Regions from separate parts of the Variovorax glucosi genome, predicted to be linked through region 1. Evidence: predicted binding sites of a transcription regulator. Region 1 holds the regulator's gene; the other holds the start of a gene.

The links. The regulator HrcA, encoded in region 1, represses chaperone genes, less so after heat shock. The targets are predictions, from matches to a motif close to TTAGCACTCNNNNNNNNNGAGTGCTAA.
Region 2: a site for HrcA is predicted at 1,495-1,521, ahead of ACSFA3_RS10325 (co-chaperone GroES). Genes of this name have one in related genera too.

Annotation. Positions count from the first base shown of each region.
Region 1 is NZ_JBPJZE010000004.1:476,254-487,279, reverse strand. It holds gene leuC (3-isopropylmalate dehydratase large subunit) at 1-913, opposite strand, end outside; gene ACSFA3_RS20705 (hydroxymethylglutaryl-CoA lyase) at 926-1,903, opposite strand; gene ACSFA3_RS20700 (CaiB/BaiF CoA transferase family protein) at 1,900-3,117, opposite strand; gene ACSFA3_RS20695 (hypothetical protein) at 3,243-3,665, opposite strand; gene ACSFA3_RS20690 (hypothetical protein) at 3,781-4,209, opposite strand; gene ACSFA3_RS20685 (hypothetical protein) at 4,385-4,630, opposite strand; gene ACSFA3_RS20680 (bifunctional metallophosphatase/5'-nucleotidase) at 4,791-6,626, shown strand; gene ACSFA3_RS20675 (DUF4337 domain-containing protein) at 6,678-7,283, opposite strand; gene ACSFA3_RS20670 (hypothetical protein) at 7,197-7,547, shown strand; gene arsH (arsenical resistance protein ArsH) at 7,518-8,246, opposite strand; gene arsC (arsenate reductase (glutaredoxin)) at 8,230-8,661, opposite strand; tRNA gene ACSFA3_RS20655 (tRNA-Ile) at 8,755-8,831, opposite strand; gene hrcA (heat-inducible transcriptional repressor HrcA) at 8,857-9,864, opposite strand; gene ACSFA3_RS20645 (NAD kinase) at 9,896-10,792, shown strand; gene recN (DNA repair protein RecN) at 10,833-11,026, shown strand, end outside.
Region 2 is NZ_JBPJZE010000002.1:416,269-427,294, forward strand. It holds gene groL (chaperonin GroEL) at 1-1,096, opposite strand, end outside; gene ACSFA3_RS10325 (co-chaperone GroES) at 1,124-1,414, opposite strand; gene ACSFA3_RS10330 (autotransporter-associated beta strand repeat-containing protein) at 1,570-7,878, opposite strand; gene ACSFA3_RS10335 (hypothetical protein) at 7,913-11,026, opposite strand, start outside.

The DNA of each region.
Region 1 (11,026 bases):
AGGTGACCATGGGCCGAAGCGCAGATGCGTCGATGTCCAGGCGGGCGTCGTAAGTCGCGCCGGCGTCGCTGACGAGCGTGCGCCAGTGCGAGACCGCCTGTTGCCAGCGCGCGTTGCGCGGCGCCATGGGCCGTCCCTGGAGATAGTCGATGGTGATGTCATCCACCGCGATCAGGCCGACGCGCGCACCACCCTCGATCGCCATGTTGCACAGCGTCATGCGGCCTTCCATCGACATGCCGCGGATCGCATCGCCGGTGAACTCGATCGCATAGCCTGCCGCGCCGCCTGCGCCGAGGCGCTGGATGATGCCCAGGATCAGGTCCTTGGGCGTCACGCCTGCATCCAGCCGACCCGACACGTGCACCTGCATGCAACGCATGCGGCGGATCGCCAGGCATTGCGTGGCCAGCACATGCTCGACCTCCGATGTCCCCACGCCGAAGGCCAATGCGGCGAACGCGCCGTGCGTGCTGGTGTGGGAGTCGCCCGCGACCACCGTCATGCCGGGCAGCGTGGCCCCTTGCTCGGGTCCGATGACATGGATGATTCCTTGCCGCGGGTCGCCAAGGCCGAACTCTCGAACGCCGAAGTCGGCACAGTTGATCGACAACTGCTCGACCTGCCGTCGTGCCAGTACATCCTTGATCCCGTCGTTGCCGCTCTCGCGATCGGTTGTGGGAACGTTGTGGTCGGCCGTGGCCAGTACCGTTTCCTTGCGCCACAGCGTGCGGCCGGCTTCGCGCAGGCCCTCGAAGGCCTGCGGGCTCGTGACCTCGTAGACAAGTTGCCGGTCGACGTACAGCAGGGCCGTGCCGTCGCCGTAGTCTTCGACGACGTGGCTGTCCCAGAGCTTGTCGAGCAATGTGCGTGGCTGAACGACGGCAGCTTCGGGCTGAGCGATGGAGGGCATGTGCATGCTTCTTCAGCGCGAAAGTGCGCGTTCCCGGATGGCGGCGAAATCGTCCGGCATTCGATGCAGGTCGAGGCGTCGACCGGCCTTGACGATCTGGCTCGGAATGTCGTGGCCGATAAGGCCCGGCAGGCGTCGGGATGCATCGAGCAGACGGTCCAGATCGACGCCGGTGTCGTAGCCGCTCAGCTGCAGCGCATGCACGATCTCCTCGCTGCACACGTTGCCGGTGGCACCGGGTGCGTAAGGGCAGCCACCGATCCCGCCGAGCGAGGCATCGAAGCGGTCGGCGCCTTCGGAGATGCCGGCGAAGACGTTCGCCAGGCCCATGCCGCGCGTGTTGTGGAAGTGCAGGGTCAGCTCGACATCCGGCCAGCGAGCGCGAAACGCGCGCGTCAGGGCCGAGACTTGGCCGGGATAAGCCATGCCCGTGGTGTCGCAGAGGGTGACGCCATGAGCGCCGAATTCGGCGATGTAGCGGTCGCACCAGTCCATTACCGTGGCTTCCGGCACGTCGCCTTCCATCGGACAGCCGAAGGCACACGACAGCGACACGTTCACCGCCACACCCGCCTCCCGCGCCAGCGCATTGACCTGGGCCAGCCCGGCAAAGGACTGATCGCGCGTCATGCGCAGGTTGGACAGGTTGTGAGATTCGCTGGCCGACATCACCAGGTTCATCTCGTCGGTGCGGGCATCGATGGCGCGTTCGGCGCCACGCAGGTTGGGTACCAGTGCGCTGTAAACCACGCCGGGATGGCGCTCGATCTCGCGCATCACGACCTCGCCATCGCGCAGCGCCGGAATGGCCTTGGGCGAGGTGAACGAGGTGACCTCGATCTTTGCCAGACCGGTGCGCGAGAGCGCGTCGACCAGGGCGATCTTGTCGGCGGTCGGCACGAAGACCGCTTCGACCTGAAGGCCGTCGCGGGTGCCGACTTCCTGCATGTGGATTCGCCGGCCGGTACCGGTCCAGAGGTTCGCGTTCATGCGATCACCTTCCTGTCGCGCAACGCGGCGATGTCCTGTGTCGAGAACCCGATCTCGGCCAGTACCGCATCGGTGTCGTCGCCGAGATGGGGCGCCGACGAACGGATGGTGCCGGGAGTGCCGAGCAGTTTGGGTACCACGCCGGGCACCTCGATCACATGGCCGTCGCGCGTGGTCTGCGCAAGGATCATGTCGCGCGCCCGATAGTGCGGGTCCTCGGCGATGTCCCTGGCGGTGAACACCTTGCCGGCCGGCACCTTCGCTTCGTTCAGGACGGCGAGCACGTCGACGATGGCACGCGTCTGTGTCCAGCCATCGATCGCTTCGTCGAGTTCCGCGACACGCGCTACCCGGCCTGCGTTGTCGGCGAGGCCGGCGTCGTTGCTCAGGTCGTCCCGCCCAATGGCCTTCATTAGGCGAGCGAAGATGCTGTCGCCGTTGCCAGCGATCAGCACGTAGCCGTCTGTGCAGCGGTACGCATTGGAAGGTGCGATGCCAGGCAGCGCACTGCCGGCGGCTTCGCGGACGGCACCGAAGGCGCTGTATTCGGGCACCAGACTCTCCATGACGTTGAACACCGCTTCGTGAAGCGCCACGTCGATCACCTGCCCCTGGCCGCCGTTGACCTTGCGGTGGTAGAGCGCGGTGAGGATGCCGATCGTGCCGTGCAGGGCAGCCAGCGTGTCGCCGATCGAGATGCCGCAGCGCACCGGCACGCGGTCCGGCTCGCCGGTCAGATGGCGCAATCCGCCCATCGCTTCGCCGATGGCGCCGAAGCCTGGCAGGTCGCGGTACGGGCCGGTCTGGCCGTAACCCGAGATCCGCAGCATCACCAGACCGGGGTTCAGCGAGCGGAGCACGTCGTAGCCCATGCCCCACCCCTCCAGCGTGCCCGGTCGAAAGTTCTCGATCAGCACGTCGGCTTCGGCGATCAGCTTGCGGGCGATGTCCTGTCCCTCAGGGCTGCGCAGGTCGAGCGCAAGCGAGCGCTTGTTGCGCGACTGCACCTGCCACCACACGGAGGTGCCGTCCTGAATCATCCGCCAGTTGCGCAAGGGATCGCCCGAACCAGGTGCCTCGATCTTGACGACGTCGGCGCCGAATTCGCCGAGCGTCTTCCCCGTGAAAGGGCCGGCGATGAGTTGACCCATTTCGACCACGCGAACGCCGTGCAGAGCGCCTTGTGCCGGGGTTGTTGCATTAGTGCTGTCCATGAACCAATTATGGAAACACGGCCGCACCGGCGAAAGATCGCAGTGGCGAGCCCAGCTTTCTCCGATCACGAAAGCAGGCACGGGATTACCCTCGCTTCATGCCGACGGTTCGGCGCCGGCGTGCCTCAAGGAGGAGATCGATGAACAGGCGACGGGACCGCCATACCCAACCCTGCGGCACGACGACGACCGTGCCATCGTCGCGGAAGTTCAAACCACTGGAAATCGAACAGACTTGCCAGCCTTTTCAAGGACTCCGGCCCTGACGTTTTCTGTGGTTCGGCCGATTCAAGTGAGCGAATCGCGGTCCTCGCAAATTTCAAACCTCGATGAACTGCTCCCAGTCGCGACGACGAAATCAGCGCAGAGGGCACGTTGGAAACTTGGCGTAGCCCTGTGTCATCAACCAGGAACACGTGATAGACCCAACATTGGCGTTCAGAGTCGTAGACGCATCGAACCTTGATCTGGAAATCCATGAAATCCGCTTCAGCGAGGACCTCATGTCCACGGTCGATCAGCTGCAGGTTTCGGACATGTTGATGCATGCAGGACTCCCTGTTTGAGTCCAAAGTATCGCTTTGCAGAACCTCACATAAGCGTCGAAACTTTTGGCCTAGGCCATATGCTTGAGAGGCGTTACCGAGGCAAGAAAGCGGTCACCTAGGCAGCCAGTCTTGCCATCTCTTCCGGACTCTCGATCACGAGCATCAACGACGGCTGCTTCACACCGAGAAGGTGATTTACAGCGTACGTCATCCCCATGTTGGCAGCGCCGATGCGTGAAGCTGTCCGAAGTTGCGACGGGTCAGGGCTGAGACGTGTCGTGGCCTTTCCTTCTTCGACGAGAAATACGTTGTATGTCCAGCACCATTGATGCTGGACATACGTGCAACGCACGCGAATGCGGTGCTGCATGAAATCGGCTTCGGCCACCAGGTCCTCGCCCAACTCGACCATGCATAAATTTTGAACTGCTGAGTTCATCCAGCTTCCTTTGTGTAGTGCTGGAGTATTCACATGACCGTAGACAAAAGGTTTCAATTTTGGTCGGCGTTTGCTGAAAGACTCGCGTTGCGGCGACTCCTTCACGAAATCTGAAAGGTCACGTAGGAGTACACCGATTGCCCGTGAAGATGCGCACCGAGGTCATGGTCGACGGCCTGGAACACGCAATCAGCCTGCACGGAATCAGGCGGATCGCAGCTCTGGCGAATGCGCAGTCCACACTCTCGAGCTAGTTGGTCCTGGCTCCAAGTCCGAAACTTCAGCGGAGTAGCTGGAAGAGCACAAAGCCGGTCACGATGACGAATGACACGGCAAGAAATCGCGGGTTCAGCAGAACACCAAGAATTTGCCGAACCCGGTCTTGCGAATGTTTGGCGCCGTTTTGACGGCGCAACTCAGCCGATTCGGTTCTCGTCTTGCCCGCGATTCGCTCGAGATCGTCGTTGTCTTCCATTGCTTTTCTCTGTTTGACAGCGCGTTGGCGTATGCGCAGCAGATCATCCATGCATCTACAGCCCGAGCTGATATAGGAATTCTGGTGCTCGGCAATCGCTGGATCAACTGAAGTTACCAACTTTGTAATGACTGTTGTCGAACGACCTACAAGTCATCGAGACGTCACCCGAAGTTCCTAGGGTGCGTGCAATCTCTTCAAAGGAATCGACATGAGCAGGCCTTGGAAAACCGCGGCACTTGCCAGCACTGTGGCTTTGCTCGCGCTCGCCGGATGCGGTGGCGGACATGGGGACGACGTCGCCTCGACGCCGCCCGCGGTGCCACCGACGACGACACCGACGACGACACCGATGCCGGTTCCTGCGGTGATGTCGATAAAACTCATCGCATTCAACGATCTGCACGGCAATCTCGAACCGCCAAAGACATCGATCTCCGCGCCCCTTGCAGCAGGTGGAACCGTCTCGGTCCCGGCGGGTGGTGCTGCGTACATGGCCTCGGCGATCGCGACCCTGAAAGCCCGAAATCCGAACTACGCCGTGGTCTCGGCAGGAGACATGATCGGAGCGTCGCCGCTCGTTTCGGCGCTGTTTCTGGACGAGCCGACCATCGAGACCGTCAATGCGATGAAGATCGATTTCAATGCCGTCGGCAATCACGAATTCGACAAGGGGCAGACCGAATTGCTCCGGATGAAGAACGGAGGCTGCGCCAAGAACACGGCGCTCGAGCCATGCCAAGTGAACAAGACCTTTCCGGGAGCCAACTTCGGCTTCCTCGCTGCGAACACGCTGAAAGCGGACGGCACGACCTTGTTTCCCGCGACCGGCATCAAGACGTTCACTCAGGATGGCGCGACCGTCAAGGTCGGATTCATCGGCATGACACTCAAGGGCACGCCCAGCATCGTGACCCCTGCCGGCGTGGCAGGGCTGACGTTCAAGGACGAAGCCGACACGGCTAACGCATTGATTCCCGCCCTGCGAGCGCAAGGTGCCGATGTGATCGTGGTGGTCGTGCACGAGGGAGGCACGACGACGGCGGGCTACAACGACAAGAGCTGTGCGGGCCTCAGTGGCGATGTGCTTCCCATCCTCAACCGTCTCGACGCCGGCGTGGACGTCGTGGTGTCCGGACATACGCACCGTGCCTACGTGTGCGACTACGCGAAGACCAACGCGAGCAAGCCGTTCCTGCTCACAAGCGCAGGGCAGTACGGCACCATCGTCACCGACATCAACCTCTCCGTGAACACGAGCACCCGCAAGGTCGTAGCGAAGTCTGCCGACAACGTGATCGTCCAGAGCGAGGCTTACGGAAGCGGTGCCGCAACAGTCGCACTGACCGATCAGTACCCGAGATTCGAGAAGAACGCCGAAATCGGCGCCCTCATCGGTCGCTACCGAGCCGTTGCGGAGCCTCTGGTCGCCCGCATCGTCGGGCAGGTCACCGCGCCCGCAACGCGTACCAACGCACTCTCGCGCGAGAACGTGATGGGCAATCTGATCGCGGACGCCCAACTTGCGGCAACAGCACCCGTTGCGAAAGGTGGTGCCCAGATCGCCTTCATGAACCCGGGCGGCGTGCGTGCCGACCTGATCCCGGGAACCAACGGCGACGTGACTTACGGACAGCTCTTCAGCGTGCAACCGTTCGGCAACAGCCTGGTGGTCAAGACCATGACCGGGGCCCAGCTTCGCGCGCTGCTCGAGCAGCAGTTCAACAGCGGCGCGAACACCACGGGCGCACCGCGCGTGCTGCTTGCGTCGACTGGCTTCAGCTACACCTACAACCTTGCAGCGGCTGCCGGATCCCGGATCACCGCGATGAAGCTGGCTGGCACGCCCGTGCTCGATGCCACCACCTACCGAGTGACGATGAACAGCTTCCTGGCAACGGGTGGAGACAACTTCACCGTGTTCAACGAAGGTACCCAGACGATCGGAGGGGATCAGGACATCGATGCACTGGAGGCCTACATCAAGGCCAACAAGCCTTTGATGCCGCCCACGCCGACACGCATCGTCAACGCGACGCCTTCCTGAGGTTGATGCGCGCCTCGGAGAACCCGTCTGCGCGTCGCTGCCGATGCCGGCCTAGAGATGCAACATGGCTGCGACACCGACGACAAGTCCAGCGCCGGCCAACACGAACATGCCGTACTCCACCCATTTCTTGCGTGTGAGCAGCGCAATGGCGGCAAGTGCGATCGACACTTGTAAAACCGTGGTGGCTTGCGCCCAGCGATGGTGTTGATGCATCTGCGCTTCAGACTGGTGGTCCCAGTCGGTGGCTTCGGATTCGAGCTTTTGTGCTGCCGCCTGGATCTCGGTTTTTTCTTTTTCGTAGCGATCGACCTTGGCTTGAAGCCCGGCTTTGCGATCCTCAGGTCCCAGATCGCGAGCGAACTCGGCCAGCGACTGCTTCGTGCTCTTCGACTGGAAGTAGTTCCACTGATTCGAAGCTTCGGTCTTCTTGATGGCGGCGTTGTTCTTGTACAGACCCGCATTGGCCTGCGTGGCACCCCCCATGTACGAGAACACCGCGCCGACCGTGGCAATGATCGCGGTGCAGACGGCAATCTGGTTGATCATGCTCTTGGTGCCAGCCCCGGCATGCGTGCTGTCGCCGTGATCCCCACTCGCAGCGTGTTCGAGTTCGTGTTCGTGCGGGCCATGCACGTGAAAGCCTTGTCCAGACATTTTTACTTTTTCTCTAGTTTTTGTAGTGGCGAAAAGTACCGCCGCGTCGCTTACTCGCAGCAGGGCATCATGACTTCGTCGCAGCAATCGCTGTCGCAGCAAGGTGAAGCCGCAAAGGCGGTGACGGACGCAAGCGCGAAAATCAGAACGGCAAAAAGTTTCTTCATACAGGTTCTCAAGGTGAGGAAGCAGGTAATTCAGCCAGTGGCATCGCTGCGATTGTCGATGACGCTGTCAGATGCCGTGCGGGTTGATCCGTTTTGACAGGGCTTCCGCGCTCTCGCATCGCTCGCTGTAGCGTTCGACCAGATAGTCCGCGCAGTCTCGCGTGAGCAACGTGAACTTCACCAGTTCTTCCATCACGTCGACCACCCGCTCGTAGTACGACGAAGGCTTCATACGCCCGTCGTCGTCGAACTCCAGGAACGCCTTGGCCACGGACGACTGGTTTGGGATCGTGATCATGCGCATCCAGCGCCCGAGCACGCGCATCTGGTTGACGGCATTGAAGGACTGCGAACCGCCCGACACTTCCATCAACGCCAGCGTCTTGCCCTGCGTCGGCCGCACCGACCCGATGGCCAATGGAATCCAGTCGATCTGTGCCTTCAGGATCGCGGTCATCGCGCCATGACGTTCCGGGGAGGTCCACACCATGCCTTCGGACCACTGCGCGAGGTCGCGCAGCTCTTGCACCTTCGGATGGCCGTCCGGTGCACCGTCCGGCAACGGCAGGTCGCGCGGATCGTAGATGCGTGTCTCGCAGCCCAGTGCCTGCAGCAGGCGAGCCGCTTCCTCGGTCAATAACCGGCTGTAGCTACGCTCGCGCAACGAGCCGTAGAGCAGCAGGATGCGTGGCGCATGCGTCGCCCGCGTCGTGGGATGAATGCGCTGAAGATCGGGCCGGTGGAACAAGCCGGAATCGATATTTGGCAGGTTCGGCGAATCAGGACCTGACGACATGCTGTCCCTTGCCATCGACGACAACTTCGCCGTCTTCCTTCGAAAACCCGCCTCGCTGCGGCGCCGGCAGGATCTCGAGAACAGCTTCCGAGGGCCGGCACAGCCGGGTCGCGAGCGGCGTGACGACGATGGGCCGATTCATGAGGATCGGATGCTGCAGCACAAAGTCGATCAGCTGGTCATCGGTCCATTTCGGGTCATTCAGGCCGAGTTCGTCGTAGGGCGTGCCCTTTTGTCGCAGCACATCGCGCACTGGCATGCCCATGGCGGCAATCAGTCGCTCCAGGGCCGCGCGATCGGGCGGGGTCTTCAGGTATTCGACGACGGTGGGTTCCTCGCCGGTGTTGCGGATCAGCGCAAGCACGTTGCGCGAAGTGCCGCAGTCGGGGTTGTGATAGATCGTGATGTAGCTCATGGATCATGGCTTCTTCGACTGGACAGGTCTCGCCCATGGCATCGATGGAGAGCACACCGATCGCGCGCGGCGGGCATCTCCGAAACGATAAGGTGGTAGGCCGTGATGGGCTTGAACCATCGACCAACGGATTATGAGTCCGCTGCTCTAACCAACTGAGCTAACGGCCCACGCGGCATTATTCTAGCGGCGCGGCTACTTGCGATGATTCAGCGCGTTGGTCAGCAGGCGCGAGGTGATGTCGACGATCTGGATCATCCGGTCGTACGGCATGCGCGTCGGGCCGATGACCCCCAGCGTGCCGACCACCTGCCCGTCGACCTCGTAGTTCGCGCTCACGATCGACAGCTCCTCGAACGGCACGACCTTGCTTTCGCCGCCGATGAAGATGCGCACACCCTCCGCCTTGCTCGACACATCCAGCAGCCGCATCAGCTGCGCTTTCTGCTCGAACAAATCGAATGCACGGCGCAGCTGGCCCATATCGCTCGAAAAATCGCTCACAGCCAGCAGATTGCGTTCGCCGGAAATCACCACCTCGTCCTGCGTCTCCGACATCGCCTCGGTGCTCGCCTGCACGGCGGCCTGCATCAGCGACGCGATCTCGCCGCGCAGCTTCTCGACCTCGGACTGCAGCCGGTCGCGCACCTGCTCGATCGACAGGCCGGCGTAGTGCGCGTTAATGTAGTTGGCAGCCTCGACGAGCTGCGACTGCGAATAGTCGGTGTCCGGAAAGATCACCCGGTTCTGCACATCGCCGTCGGGCGATACGATGATCACCAACAGGCGCCGGTCCGACAGCCGGAGAAACTCGATCTGCCGGAACACCGACGCCCGTCGCGGCGCCATCACGACGCCGACGAACTGCGACAGGCTGGACAGCAGATGCGCCGCGTTGGCAATGACCTTCTGCGGCTGGTCGGGTGCCAGGCTGGGCGTCGCGAACTGTTCACGCTCGTTCGTCGTCAACATCGTGTCGACAAAGAGCCGGTAGCCGCGTGCGGTCGGAATGCGGCCTGCGGAGGTGTGCGGGCTGGTGATCAACCCCAGCGATTCGAGGTCCGACATCACGTTGCGGATGGTCGCCGGCGACAGTTCAAGCCCCGACGCCTGGGAGAGCGTGCGCGATCCCACGGGTTGCCCCTCGGCGATGTAGCGCTCGACAAGCGTCTTGAGCAGCAACTTGGCGCGGTCATCCAGCATCGAAAGATTTTAGTGTTGTAATTTGTTGAATATGAATTCGCGCTTCCGGCATGTCGCTCTCATCGGCAAATACCAGGCGTCCGGCCACCGGGCGCAGGCCGGACCGCAGGACGGCGTGATGGCCGAAATCGGCGCTTTCCTCGAAGCCCAGGGTTGCGAAGTGGTGGTCGAGCGATCGACGGCCGACGACCCGGAAGTCAGCCGCTACGAATCGCTTACGGCCAGCGAAATCGGACAGCGCTGCGACCTCGGCCTCGTCGTCGGCGGCGACGGCACCATGCTCGGCATCGGACGCCAGCTCGCGCCGTACGGCGTTCCGCTGATCGGCATCAACCGCGGCCGCCTCGGCTTCGTGACCGACATCCCGATCGACAACTACCAGTCGACGCTGGTGCCGATGCTGGCCGGCGAATTCGAGGAAGACCACCGCAGCCTGATGCATGCGCACGTAATGCGCGACGGCGTTTGCGTGTTCGACGCGCTGGCGATGAACGACGTGGTGGTCAACCGCGGCGCGACCTCCGGCATGGTCGAACTGCGGGTGTCGGTCGGCAAGCATTTCGTGGCAAGCCAGCGCGCGGACGGCCTGATCATCGCGTCGCCGACCGGCTCCACCGCCTATGCGCTGTCTGCAGGCGGCCCTTTGATGCATCCGTCGATTCCGGGCTGGGTTCTGGTGCCCATCGCGCCACACACGCTGTCGAACCGGCCAATCCTGCTGCCCGATGTCGACGAAATAGTGATCGAACTGGTTTCCGGTCGCGGCGCGAGCGCGAATTTCGACATGCAGTCGCTGGCATCGGTGGAGATCGGAGATCGCGTCGTGGTGCGGCGCTCCGAATTCCGGGTGCGGTTCCTGCATCCGAAAGGCTGGAGCTACTTCGACACGCTGCGCAAGAAACTGCACTGGAACGAGGGAGGCTCCTGACCATGCACCATCGCTGCTCTTTCAACCTGCAGGAACGCTGATGGCTTTGCGACGTATTGCGCTGCGCGACTTCGTGATCGTGCGCGCGCTCGACATCGATCTCTCGTCCGGCTTCACCGTACTCACGGGCGAGACCGGCGCGGGCAAGTCGATCCTGATCGACGCGCTCCAGATCGCCTTGGGCAGCCGCGCCGACGCCGGCGCAGTGCGCGAAGGCGCCGAACGTCTGGACGT
Region 2 (11,026 bases), on a different contig from region 1:
GCAGCTTTTCGCGGTCGTAGTCGCTCGAAGCTTCTTCGATCTGCACGCGCACTTGCTTGACGCGGGCTTCGATGTCACCGGCTGCGCCAGCGCCGTCGATGATGATCGTGTTTTCCTTGCCCACTTCGATGCGTTGTGCCTGGCCCAGGTCGGCCAGCGTGACCTTCTCGAGCGTCAGGCCGACTTCTTCGGCGATGACCTTGCCGCCGGTCAGGATGGCGATGTCTTCCAGCATGGCCTTGCGACGATCGCCGAAGCCTGGCGCCTTGACGGCAACGACCTTCAGGATGCCGCGGATCGTGTTCACGACCAAGGTTGCGAGGGCTTCGCCTTCGACTTCTTCGGCAATGATCAGCAGCGGACGGCCCGACTTCGCGACCTGTTCCAGCGTCGGGAGCAGATCACGGATGTTGCTGATCTTCTTGTCGTAGAGCAGAACGAACGGGTTGTCCAGAATCGCGGATTGCTTTTCGGGGTTGTTGATGAAGTACGGCGACAGGTAGCCACGGTCGAACTGCATGCCTTCGACGACGTCGAGCTCGCTGTCGAGCGACTTGCCGTCTTCGACGGTGATGACGCCTTCCTTGCCGACCTTGTCCATCGCGTCGGCGATGAGCTTGCCGATGGTTTCATCGCTGTTGGCCGAGATCGAGCCGACTTGTGCGATTTCCTTCGACGTGGTCGTCGGCTTGGAAGCCTTCTTCAGCTCGGCGACGAGAGCGGTGACCGCCTTGTCGATGCCGCGCTTAAGGTCCATCGGGTTGATGCCCGCTGCGACGTACTTGAAGCCTTCGCGAACAATGGCTTGAGCCAGGACCGTAGCGGTCGTGGTGCCGTCACCGGCGTTGTCCGAAGTCTTGGAAGCCACTTCCTTCACGAGCTGCGCGCCCATGTTCTGGAGCTTGTCCTTGAGTTCGATTTCCTTGGCGACGGACACGCCGTCCTTGGTCACCGTGGGGGCGCCGAACGAGCGTTCGAGCACCACGTTGCGACCCTTGGGGCCGAGGGTGACCTTGACTGCGTTGGCGAGGATGTTCACACCCTCGACCATGCGAGCGCGGGCTTCGCCGCCGAATACGACGTCTTTTGCTGCCATGATGATTTCTCCGGATTCAGTTGTTGATTACTTCTCGACCACGGCGAAGAGGTCTTCCTCTTTCATCACCAGCAGTTCGTCGCCATCGACCTTGACGGTCTGGCCGCTGTACTTGCCGAACAGGACGCGGTCGCCGACCTTGACGCTGATCGCACCGAGCTCGCCCTTGTCGTTGCGCTTGCCGGGACCGACAGCCAGGATTTCGCCCTGATCGGGCTTTTCTGCGGCTGCGTCGGGAATGACGATGCCAGAGGCGGTCTTGGTTTCGCTGTCAATGCGCTTGACGATCACGCGATCGTGCAAAGGACGAAGTTTCATAGCATCTCCTGAATTTGAAACGGGGTTTGTTGCGGGCTGCAGGCGAAAGCCTGCGAGCCCATCGTCTGGAAGCCCAGCGGTTAGCACTCGGCCTCAGCGAGTGCTAATGATAAGGGCATTCCTCACGTTTTCAAGAGCAGGTCTGCGGGGCCGATTCAGTCGACCAGCACCGAGTAGTTCACCGTTCCGGTCGCGCCCGGCGCGAGCGTTCCGCTGAATTCCCAGCGAACCGTGCCCTTGCCCGAGTCTGCATGCGACGGCATGCAGGGAACACCTGCGGCCGGTGCCGGGTTGTTCGGGGTGTTCAGCGTGCAGCTGCCCAAGGCTGGAGAGATCGTCGATGCACTGGCGCTGACGAAGGTCGTGTAGTGGTTGGTGCCGTCGATGATGACGACCGTGGTCAGCGGCACGGCGCTCGGATTGGCATATGTGATCCTGTACTCCAGCGTGTCGCCCGATTTCGCCTGGTTGCTGGTTCCCCAGGCGCCGCCGGTGGTGATGTTGCGCACCTCCTTCTGCAGCGACAGCGCGCTGGTACCGGACATCGTCACGTCGGTCACGGTGTAGGTGGCGGTGAGCAGCGGTGCGGCGTTCGTGAAGTTCAGCGTGGCGATCACCGGCACGCTGTTGCTGCTGCCGTTGACGGCTCCGGCCGGGACGAAAGCCTGAACGAAGAAGCACACGGTCTGGCCCTGCACCACGCTTTGCGCCACGCTCGGCGGGCTCAGCTTGGTGGCGCCGGGCGGCACGCTGGTCGCGCAGCCGGGGTTGAGATACATCACCTCGTTCCAGCCGGCTATCTCGGGCGTCGCAGTCGACGCACCCGAGGCGAAGCTCACGCTGCCGCCCGTGCCGGCGACGAAGGTGTGGGCGTGCATGGCGGTTGCGCCGGGTGCAGCGCTCCTGCTGCTGTTGGCGGCCAGCGTGCTTTCGGGCACCAGGCCGAAGTTCAGGGTTCGGGTGCCGCTGGCGGGTTCGATGAAGGAAAGACGGCTTGTCACGCGTCCATACACGAACGCAGATCCGCCGACTGTCGTGGTAGCGGCATCCGGCGCGATTGTTCCTTCGACATTGGCGCCTGTGGCGCGCTGGCCTGCGACCAGTGTCGGCCGCACGCAGACTGTCTGTCCGGCTGCCGCCGCCGGCGCGTTCAGTACGTAACGCCCCGCGCTGTCGGTGACGGCAACCGCATGCGTGACGCTTGCGCAGTCGGTGAGCCCTACGCTCACGCCGGCCAGGCCCGCCTCGCTGCCGTTCTGCAACCCGTCGTTTGGAACGCCGGTATTCACGCCCGCCGTCGGAGCGCCGCCGTCGTTGAAGACGATGCCCGAGATGGAGTTGAGTGTGTTGACGAAGCTGCACGCGATGTCGGCACCCTGCAGCATGCGTGCCGCGGCGATCGACAGCGTATTGCCTGCCAGCGTACCGAACGTCGCGGTGCCGTTGGCATTGGAGGCGCCGTTTGCGTCGGTGCAACTTGCCGACAGCGGATTGGCCGGCCAGCCGGAAGGTACGCCCGATTCCGCGATCGTCGCCGCCACGCCCGACGTGCCGAAGACAGTTCCGCTGCCCTGGACGGCGACGCCGCTCGCGACCGTGGCGATGCTGTCGTTGGCCGTCGAAAGGCCCGTCAGCTGAAATACGAAGCTGCCGATGCCGCCGTTGGACGTCTTGGAGATGCGCAGCTTGGGGTCGAGCTGAAGGGTGATTTCATTGTCGGTTTGCCAGACGGTGGCGGCTGCAGCGTTGCCCCCGAGCGTGATGCGATTCATTGGCGCGATGCCGATCGTGTTGCGCGCCGCGCCGACGAACGCTCCGGCGTAGAAGCGATCGCCGCTCTGGGTCCAGTTGGTGCCTGCGAGCGTGTTGCTGGCAGAGAGGGTCAGCGAGGTGGTGGTCAGCTGCGCGTTGCCCGTGCTGCTGAAGTCGAGCGTGCTGTTGGCGTTGACGGTCACGGTGCCGATGCTGTGGGTGAAGGTGCCGAGGTTGAGCGTGCCGCCGTTGAGGACGATGTTGATGTCAGCGTTGGCGAGCGCAGAGGTCAGCGTTAGCGTGGCGCCTGTGTTGATGGTGATCGTGCCGGTGCCTGTGATGACGCCGACGCTGCTAGCGCCGGTTGTCAGTGTGAGGCGGCCGGAGGTGCCGAACGCCACCGTGCCTGTGCTGGCGACCGACTTCACACTTTGCGTCATGCCTTGCAGATCGAGTGTGGCGCCGGGGGCGATTGTCACGGCGGTCGTCGACGGCAATGCGCCACTGATGCCGAGTTTCAGCGTGCCGCCGCTCGCCGTCGTTGTGCCGCCGTAAGTGTTGAGTCCGCTTAGGGTCTGGGCCGCGCTGCCAGTCTTGACCAGACTTGTGACGGTGCCGGTTCCGTTTGCGACCACACCTGAAAAAGACCCGGCGGTGTTGGTGTTGCCGACCGTCAGCATCTTCGTGACGCCGCCGGTCGGGCTGTTGCTCACCACCACCCCGGTGCCGTTCAGCGCGCCCAGCGTGAACGCGCTCGCAGCGTTGTTGGCCCAGCCGATGCCGGTGATTCCCAGTTCCATCGTGCCGTTCACCGTGAAGTCGACGTTCTGCAGGCTCGTCTCGCTTCCTGCGACGCCTATACCGCTGCCGCTGAATGGCGTGATGCTTGCAATCCCATTGACGACGATCGTTCCGGAGAAGGTGCTTTTGGACATGCGGAAGTTCACCCCGCTGCCGGCACTGCCACCATTGACAGTGACCGTGCCTGAGCCGGCCAGGCCACCATCGGGGTAGAACCCCCGGCCCGATGCGCCGGTCGAGGTGCTCGTCTGGTTGATCGTCGTGGCGCCCGTGCTGGTGACGGCAGGCCCCCAGACGGTCCAGTTCAGAAGCCCCTCGTGCTCCAGGATCGCGCCGCTCGCGAGCGTGATCGGAGTGTCCCTGTTGCTCTGATTGCCCGTGGCGATCAGCTTGAGCGTTGCACCCGACGCCACGCTCGTCGGCGATGAGGAATAGTAGATTCCGTCGTTTTTGAGCGCCAATGTGCCGCCTGCGATCGAAGTCGCTGCGGTGTAGGAAATGTTGGCACCGCTCAACAGGATTGTGCCCGGCCCTTGCTTGATGAACGGTCCACCTGTGATCAGGCTGCCGACAGTCGCTGTGACGCCTGCGCCCGCCGTCAACACATTGCTTGCAGCCGAGCCGTTGATCGTTCCGCCGCTGAGCGTGTAGCCGGTTGCATTGAAAGTCAGCCCGCCTATGTTGACCGCGCCGAGGGCGTTGTCGATATTGACCGTTCCGGCCGTAGCGCTGAAAACCGCCGTACCGCCGCTGTACCAGCCCGAGTTCGCACCGCCTGCACTGCTGGTCCAATTGGTACTGCCGCCGGCAACGCCCGCATTCCAGACGCCCGTGCCGCCGTTCACGACGCCGTCGTTCTGCGGCGTGACATCCCAGTTCACGTATGTCGCGTCGCGCACGACGAGATTGACCTGCTTTGCGGTCGTGTTGACATCGATGTACATGTTCGCGGCGCTGGGACCCGCAGGAACTGTGCCGATGACAAGGCCCCCTGTGTTCGTCAGCGTGCCCGTGTAGTCGATGAGCCGGTAGGTGCCTGGAGTGAATGTACCGGCGGGCGTCGTCGGCACGGTGATGTCGACGGTTCCACCGCCGAGCGTGAGGTTGCCGTTCACCTGAACACGGTCGTTGAAAGTCCCGCCGATGACGCCCGCCTGTCCGAGTTCCATGGCGAGGATGGCGCCGGTGGGCAGCGAAAGTCCGGCCATCGTGATGACGCCGGGGCTGTTGCCGGGTGCCAGCGTGCCGCCGCTGCTGATGGTGACCGCGCCGCCGAGCGTGCCGCTGCCGCCGAGCGTGGCGCCGGAGGCGACGTTGATTGCACCTGTGGCTGCTGCCTGATTGCCATTGAAAAAAAGCTTTCCCGCCGACACAGCGGTAATGCCTACATAGGTATTGGCCCCAGACAACGTTTGGGTTCCGGTACCTACTTTGGTAAAGCTTTTCGAGTTCGCCGTTATGCCCGTAGCACTTGGTGAGCTTGCGATGACTCCCGAAAAAACACCGTCGCCGTTATTCACACCGACGGTGATCCCGGACACGGGAAAATTGGCGGTGTCATGGCTCACGCCTAACGAACCGGCACCTTGAAGCGAATCGATACGGACCGCTGCCTCCGCGGTACTGAACGCTGCGCCCGATGCGATCGTCAAGGACGCAAGGTTGCCGGTCCAGACGTCGTTATTGTTGCTTCCACCGATGAGAGTGCCGGCTTGTACGTCGATCAAGGCTCCCGCGTCGAACGCGAACGTTGCGGAGGCAATTCCCCAATTAACGGTACCGGTTCCAGTCTTGCGCAATGTTCCTGACCCACTGAATGTCATCGCGGAATAGTTGGTGCCAGCCGAACTGTTGAACTCCAGCACAGCACCCGACGCAATCCCGAATGAGGCGGTTTGAGTGGTGTTCTGCACTACCAGCGTGCCAGCAGTGACTGTCGTAGCCCCTTTGTAGGTGTTGACCCCCGAAAGGTTCATCGTGCCCGCGCCGAGTTTGGTCAATCCGCCATTCGGTCCGCTGGGCGTACCTGAGCCACTGCTGGTAGTGAGCGTCCCGGTCACATTGAGCGTCTGGCCGCTTGCGACCATGACGTTGGTATTGGCGGCGCGCAGATTCAGATTGGACGCGGAGATGACCGAGCTTGTGTTGACGGTTACCGCTGAGCCTTCGTCCAGGATCCAGGATCCCCAGGCCGTGCTTGGCGTGCCGCTTGCCAGCTCACCTCCATTGAGAATGAAGTTTTGCCCGCGGAGCGTGATGGCCACGCCGTTGCCGGTAGTCGCTTTTCCGCCGCTGTTTAGCGTGATGTTGCCTGTACCTGTCGCCTCGGTTCCATAAACAAAATTGCTCAGGGTGCTTGGAACTGTGGTCAGCGTTCCACCGCTGTTGACCGTGATGTTGTTGTTGGGGCGCAAGGTGCCGCTGGCGTTGGCCATCATGAGCGTTCCGGCGTTGACAGTGGTGAGCCCGGTGTACGTGTTGTAGCCACTCAGCGTCAGCATTCCCGTGCCGGTCTTGGCAAACCCCCCGGCGCTCGCACCGTTGCCGATCACGCCCGGAATCGTAGGGCTGCCGGCCGTAGCGATCGTCGCCGTGCCTGACAGCTTCATGCCCAGATTGGCGCTGACCGTGTTCGCGCCGGGGAACGAAAGCCCCAGCGTCCCCCCATTGTTCAGCGTCAGAAAATCCGGCACCAGGGACGCCGGTGCCGGCATGCTGCTGCCGGCCCACCATTCGAGGGTACCGGCATTGACAGCGACCTTGCCGATGATCGCGCTGTTGGAAATGTTGGCGTCGCCAAGCTGCAGAGTCCCGGCGCCCGTCTTCACCAGATTGCCGCCCGTCGACTGGAACCGGTTGTGCGCACCGCTGAAGTTCAGCGTCGTCCCCGCGTTGACGATGTTGAAGGTATTGCTCCCCGACAACAAGTTGACGCTGCGCAACATGCCGCTCGCACTCGCTCCCGTGTAATCGGCGCCGCCACCCGCCATCTGGATCGCACCTGCGCTGTTTCCCCATGCGCCGGCGGACGAATCCACATTCCAGTTCGACAGGGAAACCGTTCCGCCGTTCACCGCCGTCGTCCCCGTATAGGTGTTGACTGCACTCAGGTTGAGCGCGCCGGCACCCGTCTTGACGATGCGCCCCGGTCCGCTGATGACGATCGGAAACGGGTAGGCAGCACTGGCGTCGATGGTGAGGTTGGTCGCCGCACTTGACAGATTGAGGATGCCCGCGCCATTGACTGCGGTCGCTGCGCCCAGCGTGCTGGCCCCACCAGTAAGTGTCAGCTGGCCAGTGGTCTGAAAGAAGATGGTGCCGCCATTGCCGTTGAGCGTGGGTACGCTCAGGGTGCGGTTGTTGAGATTCAGATTTCCGTAGCTGGCGGCGGAAGTTCCGAGATTGAGTACCCCTCCGACCGTTGCATTGCCACTCGACAGCGTCCATGTGCTGGGCGCTGCGGTGCCGACGGTGACATTGCCGCCGACCGCCGTCGCGGCGAATCCGTTCAGATGCGCACCGATCGTCGCGCCGATGGAGATGTTTCCCGTGACGTTCAGTCCGTGAACCTGGTCTCCCCAGCCGCATGTCGTACCGGAGTGCAGGGTGAAGTTCGTCGTGACCGTCACGGTTCCGCCCGTGTAGCAGGCTGCCATGTCGTAGAACTTGATGCTGTTGTACGTCGGACTGAAAAAGCCGCCCAACTGTCCGGAACCGTTCAGGACGATGTTGTCTGCGGCGACTGGGAACACGCCTTCGACCCAGTTGGCCGCCGCGCCATCGTTGATCCACGGATAACCGATGTCCGTGCGCAGGGTACGGGTGGCGGCGTGAGCGTCATGTGCGGGGCTTGCCCACAAAGCGGTGAGCAATGCGGCAACTGCGCAATGCCTGAGTGCGAGTGCAGTCATGTAAGCGCTCCGTCGAGTGTTTTTTTGTCCCGCATCACGGTTTCGTGAACGGTGCGGGTGTCGCAACTACGGCCAAGCCGAGTGCGCGTGGCGCCTTGCGGCCTGCGTCGTCGTTCGTCGCCGATGGAGGCAGTTGAATCAGCATCTGCGAGTCGACCTCCATATCGATCTCTCGCGGTCCCTGAGCGCCTAGCACCCGCCGCAGCGCAGCTGCACGCGCCAGCCACAGGTTGCTTCGTGCCTCATCCTTCACTGCCACAAGGTCGCCGTGACCGACGGTGAGACTGACCGTGCCGACGTGTTCCGCTCCCAGTCGCACTGTGAGTGCTTCCATGCGTGCGGCACCTTCGGGCGTCAATTCCACGCTCCCCGGCATGAAGATGTCGTCCTCACGCCATTCGACTCTCTCGGGTAGCACCTGTCCGTCACGCCAGTCAAGTTCGCGCAATGGTTTGATCGACGCGACGGGCGGCGCATACGCAATGCGTACGGCTACCGGTGTCGGTCCTTCCGGCGTCACCAGTCCCAATGTCTTCTCGTCGAACTTGAACCGCAGCCGCAGATAGACACCCTGGCTGGTGTGATCCGCCCCAGCCAGATCCGGGTCGCGCAGCCCCAGCAAGTTGAAGCCGGCCGAGACCCAGACGTTCTTCAACGCCTGGTAGCCCACCTCGAATCCCAGCGTGTTCTGCCGCGCACCGCCGCGCCCGAGCATCGTTCCGGCCTGAATGCCGACGTCCCAGTCGGTGGCGATGTCGCGGGTGTAGCGCAGATGGACCAGTTGCGCCCAGTAGCGCGACGAAGCGATGGCATCGTCGATGTCGGAGATCTTGACGGCGTAGCGGCCGGTGACGACATCGCCGCGCTGGGGGTTGTAGTTGAGGAGGCCGCTGACGATGTGCGTGCGCTGCGTGCCGGGCAGGCTGGCGTTGGCCGATACGCCGACCAGGTCGAGCGCGGCGGCGTTGCCGTCGGTGCCGGCTGCCACGCGCTGCATGCGGTGCTCGTAGCGCGCCAGGCCGTTCCAGCGGTCGCTCGTCGCCGGGCGCCATGCGAAGCCCAACTGCTGTCGGGATGTGAAGTCGCTGCCGCCGTTGTCGCTGCGCGTGTCGATAATGGTAGAGCGGGCGAGGGCGGTCCAGTCGCTGTCGAGCTTGTAGCTGACGCCCAGGCCGAGCAGCGCGGAGTCTTGCTGGCTCGCCTTGCGGACTTCGAGCGCGCCGCTCGCGCGCCACGGTCCGTTCGCATAGTCGGCACCCGTCGCGATGGCCGTCGAATTGCCTACCGAAGGCGGTGCGAAAGCGCCTTCGTCGGTCGTCGTCGGCTTCTGTTCGAAGGCACGGGTGTGTTCGAAACCGGCAGTCAGGCGCAGCGTGTCGCTGACCTTGAAGCTGTTGCGCAAGCCGGTCGCGTTCTGGCCGGCGCCGCTGTCGCTGCCGAGCCGGTACTCGTTGTAGACGCGGCCGCCTTCCATGTATGTGCTGTCGATGCCGAGCACGGTCGAATTGCCGGCAGCGGTTCCGCCGAGGCTGGCGGTCTGCGCGAGCGTCGAGGCGAGCTCGTAGCGGCCGTAGAGACGCGTCTTTTCGGTCAGCGCGTAGGTGCCGCCGATTCCCAGTCCGTGGCGGTCGCTGTCGCTCACGTCCTGTTCGGCTTCGGCGAACACCTGAGCCTGCGGGATGTTCGGCACCGTGGCCGTGAGCCGGGCGCGCACGGTGGTGGTGCTTTCCGATCCGTTGGCCGTGCTGCTGGTCGCGCTGCCGTAGCTGCCGACTGCGGGGATGCCTGCCGCACCGGTGCTGGAGACCTGGCCGTAGTCGAAGCTGCCGGCGGCCGTGCCGCTGTAGTTGCCGTGTCGCAGGCCGACTTCGGCGACGAGGTCTTCGCCGAGCCTCTTCTGGATGGCGACGGAGATGCTGCGGCGTTCGGTCGCCGCGGCACCGGACGAAGCGCTGTTCAGGCTGGCAGGTTGCGCGTCCGAAAAGAGCGAACGCTGCCGGACGACCTCGTCGCGGCTGCTCAGACCTTCGGCGCGCAGGTGCGTGGTGTCGTCCAGTCTGTAGTCGGCGCGCGCAGTGATTTCGGTTCTGCCGGCGGCGCTGGTGGCGGTAGGGTTGTCGAAGCGGGTGTCGGTGTGCAGGACCTGCGCCTGAGCCTTGAGGTTTCCGCTGTCCTTGGCCGTACCGCCGCTGTCGTGCCGCACGCTCAGCCGTTGCGCCGCGCCTTTGCCGCTGAGATCCGACTCGGTCGACACCAGTTCGCCGGTGACCACGGTGTTCTCGCCAAGCCGGGCCAGTCCGGTCGCGGCGACCAGGTTGCGGGCGTTCGCCGGATTGGCGTCGCGCGCTGCTACTGCGCCGAGCTGCAGGTTGTCGCCCAGCTTGACCTGTGCATCGGTGCCGGCCACCAGGAATTGCGCTCCGCCGTTGTCGACTTCGTAGGTGACGCGGATGGATTGCGGATTGCCGCCGAGATCGATCGACGGAATCGGGCTCACGAAGATCAGCCGCCCGGAGATCGGTTCGAAGCTGTAGTCGGTGAAGCGCGTGAGCTGCGTGCGCGAGAGCACGAGGCTTGGCTGGTTGCGGTCGCGCACCAGCAGTTCGACGAGTTCGCTGTTGCCGGCGATATCGCCTGCACCTGCGCTGCGCAGGCTGTAGAAAGACAGACCGTTTGCGGCGATCTCCTCGATCTGCTGCGTCGCGCTGGTGCGGCTGGCGTAGGAAACGACGCGAGTTCCGTCGCTCTGATACTGATGTTTGATGCCGGTCAATGCGCGCGTGATCTGGCTGAGTTCCCGCACTTCGGGGCTACCGGCGGTGGTGAAGTCGCCGTACAGGAGATATGAGCGGTTCTTGTCGATGCGCACATAGAGCTTTTGCGTGCTCTGGGCGTCGAATCCCTTCACCGAGCTGTCGCCGTAGACCGGATAGAGCTCGTCGGGGCGGATGTCGCGGAATAGCCGGTCGCGAACGGTCTTGTCGGAATCGAAGGCGGTGGTCAGCAGATATTCGCCCTTCACGGTGCCCTTGAAGTAGTAGGCGGCGCGAGCGGCGGTACGGGCGTTGCCGGACTGTCGGCTCAGCCCCGAGATCTCGGCCTCGAACGCGTTCGAAGCGCCGGGTGCGTCGATCCGCGTGCTGCCGTG